One region of the Actinacidiphila sp. DG2A-62 genome, then DNA from elsewhere that is predicted to be linked to it. Evidence: riboswitches for the same ligand, from Rfam matches in the RefSeq annotation. Region 1 holds a riboswitch; the other holds the start of a gene.
What was found. Region 1 has a riboswitch for cobalamin ahead of VSR01_RS07350 (cobalamin biosynthesis protein). Riboswitches for the same ligand answer to the same signal wherever they lie in the genome.

Region 2: another riboswitch for cobalamin. It lies ahead of VSR01_RS31425 (hypothetical protein); the one in region 1 lies ahead of VSR01_RS07350 (cobalamin biosynthesis protein).

The regions. Positions count from the first base shown of each region.
Region 1 covers NZ_JAYMGI010000002.1:1,635,525-1,641,304, reverse strand. Annotated here, with positions in the region: gene VSR01_RS07355 (cobyric acid synthase) at 1-789, opposite strand, end outside; gene VSR01_RS07350 (cobalamin biosynthesis protein) at 876-1,832, opposite strand; cobalamin riboswitch at 1,998-2,126, opposite strand; gene VSR01_RS07345 (hypothetical protein) at 2,364-2,567, opposite strand; gene VSR01_RS07340 (inorganic phosphate transporter) at 2,584-3,780, opposite strand; partial or broken gene VSR01_RS07335 (class II aldolase/adducin family protein) at 3,880-4,545, shown strand; gene VSR01_RS07330 (alpha/beta hydrolase family protein) at 4,911-5,780, shown strand, end outside.
Region 2 covers NZ_JAYMGI010000002.1:7,055,341-7,061,120, forward strand. Annotated here, with positions in the region: gene VSR01_RS31420 (lectin) at 1-2,103, shown strand, start outside; cobalamin riboswitch at 2,256-2,415, shown strand; gene VSR01_RS31425 (hypothetical protein) at 2,564-4,504, shown strand; gene VSR01_RS31430 (hypothetical protein) at 4,501-5,580, shown strand; gene VSR01_RS31435 (CbiQ family ECF transporter T component) at 5,769-5,780, shown strand, end outside.

The DNA.
Region 1 (5,780 bases):
GTTGGACATCAGCGGCACCGCGGCCACCGCGACGCGCAGCACGTCACGGCCCAGCGGCGGCCCGGCCGGCGCCAGGTCGCGGGCCCGCAGCCCGTCCTCCTCGTCGATGCCCAGGCCCCGCTCGTACGGCAGCACGCCGAGCGTGGGCCGCCCGGTGAGCTCGGCCAGCATGTCCAGGCCCGGCCGCAGCAGTGTGACGTCCCCGCGGAACTTGTTGACCAGATAGCCGCTGATCAGGGCCTGGTCGGCCGCGTCCAGCAGCGCGGTGGTGCCGTAGAACGACGCGAAGACGCCGCCGCGGTCGATGTCGCCGAGAACCAGCACCGGCAGCGCGGCGCGGCGCGCCACCGCCATGTTGACGATGTCGGTACGCCGCAGGTTGATCTCGGCGGGGCTGCCCGCCCCCTCGCAGACCACGACGTCGTGCGAACGCCCCAGCTCGGTCAGGCAGTCCACGACCGTGCCGAGCAACTCCGCCTGCCGGCCGCCGTGGTAGCCGCGTGCGCTCAGCTCGCCGACCGGCCGGCCCAGCACCACGACCTGGCTGCTGCGGTCGCTCCCCGGCTTCAGCAGCACCGGGTTCATCAGAGCCGACGGCTCGACCCCGGCGGCCTGCGCCTGCATCGCCTGCGCCCGGCCGATCTCGGCGCCGTCGCGGGTCACATAGCTGTTCAAGGACATGTTCTGGCCCTTGAACGGCGCGACGCTCAGCCCCTGCCGGGCCAGCCAGCGGCACAGCCCGGCGACCACCACGCTCTTGCCGACGTCCGAGCCCGTGCCGGCGATCATCAGGCCCCTGACGCGAGCGGGCCCGGACACCGCGTGGGCGCCGGACGCCGCGTGCGTGCCGGGTGTCGCGGTCGTGGCTCCCGCGTTCACGCTGCCCTCCTTCCGTGCATCAGCCGGACCCGTGCCGTCGACAGAGCCACCGACGCCGCCAGCGCCCACGCGCCCACCCGGCGCGACAGCCGGACCGCCCGCGCGATGTCCGCCGCGCCCGGCGGCGCGAACTGCGCGCCCAGCACCGGCCGTTGCTCGGCGCGGCCCGCGTAGGACAGCGGGCCGCCCAGCCGCAGCCGCAGCGCGCCCGCGAACGCGGCTTCCACCGGGCCCGCGTTGGGGCTCGGGTGCGCCGCCGCGTCGCGCCGCCACGTGCGCAGCGCGTCGGCCGGACGCGGCCCGGCGAGCACCGCGAGCGCCGCCGTCAGCCGCGCGCCCGGCCAGCCCGCCACGTCGTCCAGCCGGGCCGACGCCCACCCGAACCGCAGGTGCCGCGGCGAGCGGTGGCCCACCATCGCGTCCAGCGTGTTCACCGCGCGGAACCCGGCCAGCCCCGGCACCCCGGCCAGCGCTCCCCACACCAGCGCGCCCACCACCGCGTCCGAGGTGTTCTCCGCGACCGACTCGACCACCGCGCGGGCGATCCCCTCCGCGTCGAGGTGCTCGGGATCGCGCCCGCACAGGTGCGGCAGCCGGGCCCGGGCCGCCGCCAGATCCCCGGCCTCCAGCGCGGCCGCGATGACGCCGGCCTCCCGGGCCAGCGACGCGCCGCCCAGCACCGACCACGCGGCCAGGCCCGTCAGCGCCACCGACAGCGGCGCGCAGCCCCGTACCGCCCGCCGGACCAGCACGGCCGCCGCGGCGACGCCCCCGGCGCAGAGCGCGGTGTAGGCCGCGCCCACGGCGCGGTCGTCGCGCCACATCCGGCGTTCCAGGGCGCTCGCGGCACGGCCGAAGGCCGCGACGGGATGGCCGCGGCGGGGATCGCCCGCGGCGAGGTCGCCGAGGAAGCCGAGTGCGGCGCCGTACGCGTAAACGCGGTCGGCACGCATCGGGTCAGCCGGCCGTTGCGCTCCGCGCGGGGGTGGCGGGATCGGGGCAGGGGTGCGGGACGGGCCGGGAGACGGGCCGGGGGCCGGGCCTGCGAACTGCGATGCCGCGCATGGCAGAAGTCCTCACTCAGGGTCCGCGCCCTGGTTCGACGTGACCGGCGGTGAGAGTCTCCTGGCTCCCGGATCTGCGCGCTCCCGGGTCTTCCAGCCGGAGACCGGCCGTGACGTACGGGTTGGGAGCGCACTCCCCGGTGACAGTGGCGGGACCGCGCCGGATTCGCACCGGACTTCCTCTCCTGCCGCCGTATGGCTCCGGGCAGTTCACCACGCGGGGGGTGGTGCGTCAACCTCGCGCTGACCTGCGGGGACGGAGTGTGGCGATGTCCACATCGGTGCTGCCGGGGGGTGCTTGGGCGGGGCGCCGCCTCGGCGCGGCGTCGGCGTGACGCTCGGCGCCGCGCCGGTCGGGTGCGCCGCGCCGTCCGGGTAACCCCGCGTGGCCCCGCGCCCGCGTCGTGCGCGGGCGCGGGGCTACTTCGCCACGATCAGGTGGATCCCGTACGCCACCGCCGCCGCGCACGCGGCGAAGCAGAGGTAGGCGGCGCCCCGGCGCAGGGGGGTCGATGCGGTGGGGGAGAGGCCGACGACGCCCAGGGTGAAGATTCCTACCAGGGCGACCGTCGAGATCAGGGCCGCGGCGGCGACCGAGGCGAGGGCGTGCCAGTCGATGGTCATCAGGGGGACCCGTTTCTCAGGCGGCGGGGGCGGCGGGGGCCGGGGGCTGGGTGGTGGCCGACGGCGGGGCGACCGCGGCCAGTGCGGCGGTCACGGCGCCCTGGGGCTCGGCGGGGTCGTTGACGTTGTCCGCGGTGACCGGGCGGCGTCGGGCCGCCGCCCACATCGCGCCGCACGCGCCGACGCCGAGGACCGCGACCGAGGCGACGCCCGCGCTGCCCTGGTCGGCCAGGACGGCCGCTCCCGCGGCGACCAGCCCGGCCGCCGGGAGGGTCAGGACCCACGCGGCGACCATCCGGCCCGCGGTGCCCCAGCGGACCACCGCGCCGCGGCGGCCGAGGCCCGCGCCGAGCACGGAGCCGGAGCAGACGTGCGTGGTGGACAGCGCGAAGCCGAGGTGGGAGGAGGCCAGGATGGTGGCCGCCGCGCCGGTCTGGGCGGCGAAGCCCTGCTGCGGCTCGATGTCGGTCAGCCCGCGCCCGAGGGTGCGGATGATCCGCCAGCCGCCGAGGTAGGTGCCCAGCGCGATCGCGGTGCCGGCCGAGACGATCACCCACAGCGGAGGGTTGGAGCCGGGCGCGATCACGTTGCCGGTGATCAGCGCGAGGGTGATGACGCCCATCGTCTTCTGCGCGTCGTTGGTGCCGTGCGCCAGCGAGACCAGGCCGGCGGAGGCGATCTGCCCGGCGCGGTAGCCGCGCCCGGTGGCCGCCGGGTCGGCGTGCCGGCCGATCCGGTAGGTCAGCCGGGTGGCCAGGGTCGCGGCGACGCCCGCCACGAGCGGCGCGGCCACCGCGGGGATCAGCACCTTCATGACGACCGCGTCGCCGTGCACACCGTGCCGGCCGACGGAGGCGAGGGTGGCGCCGATCAGGCCGCCGAAGAGGGCGTGGGAGGAGCTGGACGGCAGGCCCGCGAGCCAGCTCAGCATGTTCCAGAGGATCGCGCCGACCAGTCCGGCGAAGATCACTTCCGGTCTGATGCCCGCGGACTCGTCCACGATGCCGCCGGAGATCGTCTTGGCCACCTCGACGGACAGGAAGGCGCCGGCCAGGTTGAGGACCGCGGACATGGCCACCGCCGTCCTGGGACCCAGGGCTCCGGTCGAGATGGTGGTGGCCATCGCGTTGGCGGTGTCGTGGAAACCGTTCGTGAAGTCGAACACGAGGGCGGTGACGATGACGATTCCGATCAGGAGCGTCATGTGTTCCATGGACCCAGGCAATCGTTTGATCGGACAGTGGCGAGCCGACCGTACGGATCATTGGTGAACGGAAGATGAACTGGCGGCGGACTCGGGGTGCCGACATGAATCGAAGGAGAACGCCAGGTGGACGCGAGTCTTGAGCGGGTCTGGTGGGACGTGGTGCGCACCGCCCGCAGGACGGTGGCCGAGGGACTGGTGGTGGGCACCTCGGGCAACGTCTCGGCCCGGGTCGGCGACATCGTGCTGGTGACCCCGACCGGCGTCCCGTACGACCGGCTGGGCCCGGGGCACGCGGTCGGCGTCCACGTCGCGGACGGCCGCCAGGTGCTCGGCACGCTGCGGCCGACCAGTGAGCTGCCGACGCACCTCGCGGTCTACCGGGAGACCTCGGCCCGCGCGATCGTGCACACCCACGCCCTGCACGCCACCGCCGTCTCGACCCTGGTCGACAAGCTGCCGAACGTCCACTACATGGCCGCGGCCACCGGCTTCCCGGTCCTGGTCGCCCGCTACGAGCTGTACGGCACCCCGGAGCTGGGCCGCGAGGTGCTGCGGGCCCTGCGCGACGGCCGCACCGCCTGCCTGATGCGCAACCACGGCACCCTCGCGTACGCCGACACCCTCGACCGCGCCTTCGACCACACCGCCCAGCTGGAGTGGATGTGCCGCCTGTGGCTGCTGGCCAGGTCCGCGGTCGACGCCGGCACCCCGCGCACCCTCGGCAACCGCGAGATGACCCGCGTCGCCGAGAAGCTCAGGGGCTACGGGCAGGGGGAGCGGGCCGGGCAGGGCGGCGACGGGTCCGAGGAGTGGGGGCCGTACGCGGCGGACGGGTCCTACGGCGGGGGCGGCCACTCCGGCGAAGGCGGTCCGTACGACGGGGGCGGCCACTCCAGCGAAGGCGGTCCGTACGACGGGGGCGGCCACTCCAGCGGGGGCGGTCCGTACGGCGGCGATCGCGACGACGCCGTGCCGGACGGCCGCTGACCGTCCCGGCGGTCGCTGGCCGTCCCGGCGGTCGCCAGGGGCCCTCGCGCGGGCACGGCTCCGGGGTCTCCTGCCCGGGATCCGGCCGCGTCACCCAACCGCCGCGGCCCCCTGGCAGGGCCGCCGCGGGCCGCCCACACTGGGAGGCGATGCGCCTTCGAACAGCGGTGGCCGTGGCGGCCACCGGAGTGGTGGGTGCCGGCACGGCCGCACTGGCGGCCGGTCGGTACGGCTCCGCCTACGCCCTCAAGCCCACGGTCGCCGGGCCCGCCCCCGAGCGACTGGTGCGGGTCCGCTCCGTCACCGACGGCCAGGTGGTGCTGACCCGCACCGCCGCCTCCGCCAGACCCGGCGTCTACGGACTCACCGCGCCCGGCGTGCACGCCGTGGTCGGCCAGGTCGCCGACCCCGGCGCGGACGGCCCCACGGTGACCAGGAGCCTGCTGCGCGTCACCCGCGGCTCCCTGCTGCCCGGCGCCATGGTCCGGCCGACCCTGCTGGTCCACCGCGGCGACCCGCGCGGCGCCCTCGGCCTGGACCACCGCGACGTCGACGTCCCGGGCGACCTCGGCCCGCTCCCCGCCTGGCAGCTGCCCGGCGACCGGCTGACCTGGGTCGTCCTCGTGCACGGCGTCGGCGCCACCCGCGAGCAGGCGCTCTCGCTGATGCCCGCGCTGCACCGCTTCCGCATGCCGCAACTCGCCGTCTCCTACCGCAACGACCCCGGCGCCCCCGCCTCGCCCGACCGCATCGGGCACATGGGCGCCACCGAGTGGCACGACCTGGACGCCGCCCTGCGGTACGCCGTCGGGCAGGGCGCCGAGCGGCTGGTCCTGCTCGGCTGGGGGACCGGCGCCACGATGGCGCTGTACGCCGCGGAGCGCTCGGCGGTCCGCGACCGGATCACCGGCCTGGTGCTGGACTCGCCGGTGCTGGACTGGCCGGCGACGGTCCGCGCCGCGGTCCGCGCCCGGCACCTTCCCGCAGCGCTCGCCCCCCTCGCGGTCCGCGCCGTCGAG
Region 2 (5,780 bases), 5.4 Mb from region 1:
TACCACTCGCTGCTGCATCCGAACATCATCAGTGACGTGGGCGGCCAGTACTTCGGCTTCGACGGCAGGACCCACACCGTCGACTCCGGCCACAAGGCGGCCTACGCCAACTACTCCGGCTGGGACATCTACCGCTCCCAGGCCCAACTGGAGGCCCTGGTCGCGCCGGACGTCGCCTCCGACACCGCCCAGTCGATGATCGACGACTACGCCCAGACCGGCATCTTCCCCAAGTGGTCCGAGGACAACGGCGAGTCGTACGTGATGGTCGGCGACCCGGCGGACGGCATCCTCGCCGACTACTACGCCTTCGGCGCGCGGAACTTCGACACCGCCACCGCGCTGGCCGACATGGTCAAGCAGGCGAGCACCACCAACAACGACCGGCCGGGCCTGAACTACCTGAGCGCGCCCGGCTACGAGCCGCACGACGGCTCCTACGGCTGCTGCAACTTCTACGGCCCGGTGGCCACCACGCTGGAGTACGACACCGCCGACTTCGCGGTGTCCGCGCTGGCCGGCGCCCTCGGCGACACCGCGAACCAGCAGAAGTTCGCCGACCGCGCGCAGGACTGGCGCAACGTGCTCGACCCGGCCTCCGGCTTCGTCCAGCCGCGCAACGCCGACGGCAGCTGGGTCAACGGCTTCGACCCCACCAGCGGCGACGACATGGTCGAGGCCGACTCGTGGATCTACACCGGCATGATCCCGTTCGACGTCGCGGGGCTCGCCCAGGCCAAGGGCGGCAACGCCGCGATGAACGACTACCTCGACACCGTGCTGCGCAGCTACACCGGGGACAACGGCTACGCCTGGGTCGGCAACGAGCCCAGCATCGAACTGCCCTGGGAGTACGACTACACCGGGCAGCCGTACAAGACGCAAGGCACCGTCCGGTCGATCCAGGACAGCATCTGGGCGAACAAGCCCAGCGGCCTGGCCGACGGCAACGACGACCTCGGCGCGATGAGCGCCTGGTACGTCTGGTCGGCGCTCGGCATGTTCCCGATGACCCCGGGCACCTCCGATCTCGCCCTGGGCTCCCCGGTGTTCACCCAGGCCGTGATCACCCTGCCGTCCGGCAAGACGCTGACGATCAACGGCAACGGCGCGGCGGACAACGCCCCTTACGTGCAGTCCGCGGCGTGGAACGGCGGGACGTGGAACAACGCCTACGCGCCCACCGCGGCCCTCACCTCCGGCGGCACGCTGGACTTCACCCTGGGCACCGCCGCCAACACCTTGTGGGCGACCGGCGCCTCGTCGGCCCCGCCGTCCTACGGCGGCAGCGTCACCGCCCCGCCGAAGCCGCGGATCGGCGCGATCACCTCGGGCGCCGGCGCCGACCTGTGCGTGGACGTGGCGCAGTCGGGCACCTCCGACGGCACCGCCGTGCAGATCTGGGGCTGCGACAGCACGTACGCCCAGGACTGGACGGTCGCCGGCGACCAGACGCTGCGCTCGCTCGGCAAGTGCCTGGACGTCTCCAACAGCGGCACCTCCGACGGCACCGTGGTCCAACTCTGGGGCTGCAACGGCACCGGCGCCCAGAAGTGGACCGCGGGCGCGAACGGTTCGCTGGTGAACCCGCAGTCCGGCAAGTGCCTGGACGACCCGAGCGCCTCGACGGCCAACGGCGCCCGGCTGCAGATCTACACCTGCAACGGCAGCGCCGCGCAGAACTGGACGCTGCCCGCCGTGCCCGCCGCCGCCCGCACCGGCGCGGTCGTCTCCGGCGTGTCCGCCACCCTCTGCCTGGACGACAACGGCGGCGCCACCGCCGACAACACCGCCATCCAGCTGTGGATTTGCAACGGCTCCGACGCGCAGAAGGTCACCGTCGCCGCCGACAGCACCCTGCAGATCCTCGGCAAGTGCCTGGACGCCGCGGGCAGCGGCACCTCCAACGGCACGCTGATCCAGCTCTACACCTGCAACGGCACCGGGGCGCAGCAGTGGCGCGCCACCACCTCGGGCCAACTGGTCAACACCCACTCCGGCCTGTGCCTGGACGACCCCAACGCGTCCACCACCACCGGCACCCGGCTGCAGCTGTACACGTGCAACGGCAGCGCCGCACAGAAGTGGAGCCTGCCGGCCTGAGCCCCGGCCTGACTCAGGCCTGAGTCACCTGCGCTCCGGCCTGACCTGCGACAGGTCTGCGAGCCGGTCCCGGCCGCCGGCCCGCGCGCCCCGTGCGCGCGGGCCGGCGCTGTAAGGGGCGCAGGGGAGTGGCGAAGGCAACGGTCCGCGACATTGACGGCACACCGTCCGGCATGGTGCGATGAAACGCATTTCCGAATCAGCAGCACCAGCAGCAGGGGAAGCCGGTCGAAGTCCGGCGCTGACCCGCAACCGTAGGCCCGCCGTCCGGCGGGCGAGCCGGACCACCTGCGCTGGTCGGCTAGTCACGATCGCCGTCGAGGACTACGGCACGGACGACTGGAGACGACCGCGCGCGGTCGCCCGCGCCCGGCCCGCCCTCCCCGTCGGCCGACCAGGGGGGCCACCCGTGTTCCGTCCCGTACCGCGGCCTCGTCGCGGACGACCGCGCGCCGTCGCCGTGCTCACCGCCGCCGCCCTCGCGGCGGCCGGGCTGGCGAGCGGCCTGCTGCCGGGCGCGCCGGCCGCCCACGCCGACCCGGTCGGCGCGTGCACCCCCGCTTCCGGCGTGATCGTCGCGGTCGACTTCGGCCACTGGAACGGCCCGGTGCTGCGCGGCTGCGACGCCCACCCCACCACCGGCCTCGACCTGCTGCACGACGCCGGGTTCAGCACCGCCGGAACGGCCCACGACGGCCCCGGCTTCGTCTGCCGGATCGGCGGCGACGGCTTCCACGACGGCACCCCGTACCCGACGCTCGCGGACGACGCGTGCGCGGTGGCCCCGCCGGTGAACGCGTCCTGGTCGTACTGGACCGCGCCGGCCGGGCAGGACACCTGGTCCTCCGGCACGGTGGGCCCGCAGAGCGACCATCCGCGGGACGGCGAGGTCGAGGCGTGGGTGTTCGGCCCCGCGGACATCGGCGGCCCCTCGTTCACCCCCGACTCGGTACGCGCCCGCGCCGCGACGACGCCTCCCGCGACCACGCCCGCCACGACCCCCGCCACCGGCCCGGCGACCGCCGGCCCCGTCGCGACGCCCGCCACGCCCGCGGCGACGGACACCGCGACGGACACCGCGACGGCTTCCCCCTCCACGGCGGCGCAGCCCACGGCCACCGGCGGCGCCCCCTCCACGAGCCCGGCAGCGGACCCCGCCGACGCCGCCGACCCCGCCGACCAGAAGGCCGCCGCGGCCGGCGCCGGCTACCTGGAGAGGCAACTCGCCGGCGCGGACCACCTGTCGAACGCCTACGGCCCCGACTACGGCCTGAGCGCCGACCTCGCCCTCGCGCTCGCCTCCACCGGAGGTCAGGACGCCGCGCTGACCGAGGTCACCGGCTACCTCGCGGGACACGTCGCCGAGTACGCCGACCCGGCCGGCGCCTCGCAGTACCCCGGCCCGTACAGCGGCGCCGCCGCCAAACTCGCCGTGCTCGCCGAGGTGACGGGCCAGGACGCGCACGCCTTCGGCGGCTTCGACCTGCTCGCCACCCTCACCGGCCACGTCTGCACGGCCGCGAAGGACGACGGATCGTGCACCGCCGAGGGCGACTTCGACCAGGCGTACTCCACCGTCTCCCAGGCGCTCGGCGTGCTCGCGCTGGCCCGCGGCGGCGTCGCACCGCCGCCGGCCGCGGTCGCCCGGCTGCTGCAACTCCAGTGCGCGGACGGCGGGTTCTCCTCCACGCTGATCGCGCCCGGCGCGGAGTGCACCTCGGACGTGGACACCACCGGCTACGCCCTGCAGGCCCTGACCCTCGTCCCCGGCCACGCCGAGCAGGTGGCCGCCGGGCGCGCGTACCTGGTGACATCCCAGCAGAAGAACGGCGGTTACCAGGGCGCCGCGGGCGTCAGCAGCAACTCCACTGCGCTCGCCGTGCAGGCGCTGCTGGCCGCCGACAACGGCCGCTCGCAGGAGGCGCGCGCCGGGCAGGCGTTCCTGCGCGCGACGCAGAACGGCGACGGCGGCTTCCGCGTCACCGACGCGGCGGGCGACTCCGACGTGCGGTCGTCCACGCAGGCGGTGAACGCGCTGGCCGGCACGCCGCTGACCACGCTCACCCACGCCCTCGGGCCGATCACCCCGGTGGGCGGCACGTCGGGCGGTTCCGGCGGCGCGTCGTCCGGGGGCTCCTCGGGGGGCCCGGCCGGTCCAGGCGGTCCAGGTGGCTCGTCGAGCGGCACGGGGACGTCCGGGGGCTCGTCCTCCGGCACGTCGTCCGGGTCGTCCGGGTCCACCGGTGCGTCGTCCGGCGGCCTCGGCCCGGACGGCTCGCTCGCCGCGACGGGCACGGACGTCCTGGCCGCCGCGTGTCTGGCGGTGCTCCTGGCCGCGTCCGGCGCGGTGATGGTCGCGGCGCGGCGCCGGGTCGCGCGCGGCGGCGGAGGCCACCGATGAGCCGCGCGGTCGTCCGTCCGGGTCGCGTGCGCCGCGCCGCCGCGTGCCTGGCGGCCGTGTGGGCGCTGGTGGTCGCCGCGTTCGCGGCCGGCGCCGGGCCCGCCGCGGCCTCGGCGCTGCCCATCGGCCAGTGCACCACCACCTCGGGCGTCGTGCTCGCGGTGGACTTCGGCCACTGGGGCGGGCCGCTGCTGCGCTCCTGCGGCAGCACACCCACCACCGGCTACACCCTGCTGAACCAGGGCGGTTGGGCCACCACCGGCACCCAGCGCGACGGCCCCGGCTTCATCTGCCGCATCGGCTACGCCCGTTACCAGGGGGGCAAGCAGTACCCGACGTCCGCCGACACGTCGTGCGTGGTCACCCCGCCCGCGACCGCGTACTGGTCGTACTGGCACGCCGATCCGGGCCAGGACACCTGGACCTTCACCCGGTCGGGGCCGATGAGCTACCACCCGAAGCCGGGCAGCGTCGACCTGTGGACCTTCGGCGCGACGAACTCCACGGGCACCCAGGGCCGCCCGACGTTCTCCCCGGACGCGGTGCGCGCGCACAACTCCGCGCCGACCGGCGGCAGTTCGGCGTCCGGCGGATCGAGCGGATCGGGCGGATCGAGCGGGTCCGGCACGTCCGGGGGTTCGGGCGCCTCGGGAGGCTCCGGCGCCACCGGCGGCTCGGGCTCGGCCGGCGGGGTCTCCGGCGGTTCCGGCGCGCGGCCGCCTGCCACGGGCGGTTCGCGCAGCGCGGGCGGTTCCGGCGGCGTCGGCGGGAAATCCGCGACCGGCGGCGCCGCGAACCCCGGGGGCGGGCATGCCACCGCGACCCCGCACCCGCGCGGCAGCGCGACGGCCGGAACTCCGACGCCCTCGGGGACGGCCGCGCCGGGCTCCGCCTCCTCGGCAACGCCCTTCACCAGTCCGTCGAGCGGCGTCCCGGTCGTGCGGGACGCCGAGCCGACCGCCGCGGTCGGCCACTCCTCCGGCTCCGCGCTGCCGCTGGTGATCACCGCGGCGGTGGTCGTGCTGCTCGGCTCGGTCGTCGCGCTCCGCGTCCGCCAGCGGCGCCGGTCGGGATGACGGCGGTGCCCGCACCGCAGCTCCCGCCGCCGTCCGAGCAGCCGCAGCCGCAGCAGTCCGCGTCGTCGGTGTCGTCCGGGTCGTCCGCGTCGTCGGGGTCGCCCGCGTCGTCGGGCTCGCCCGCGCGACCCGCGCGGGCCCCGCGGTCCGCGCCGCCCGCGTCCACGCGGCGCTCCGGCGCGTCCGGCATGACCGGCGGT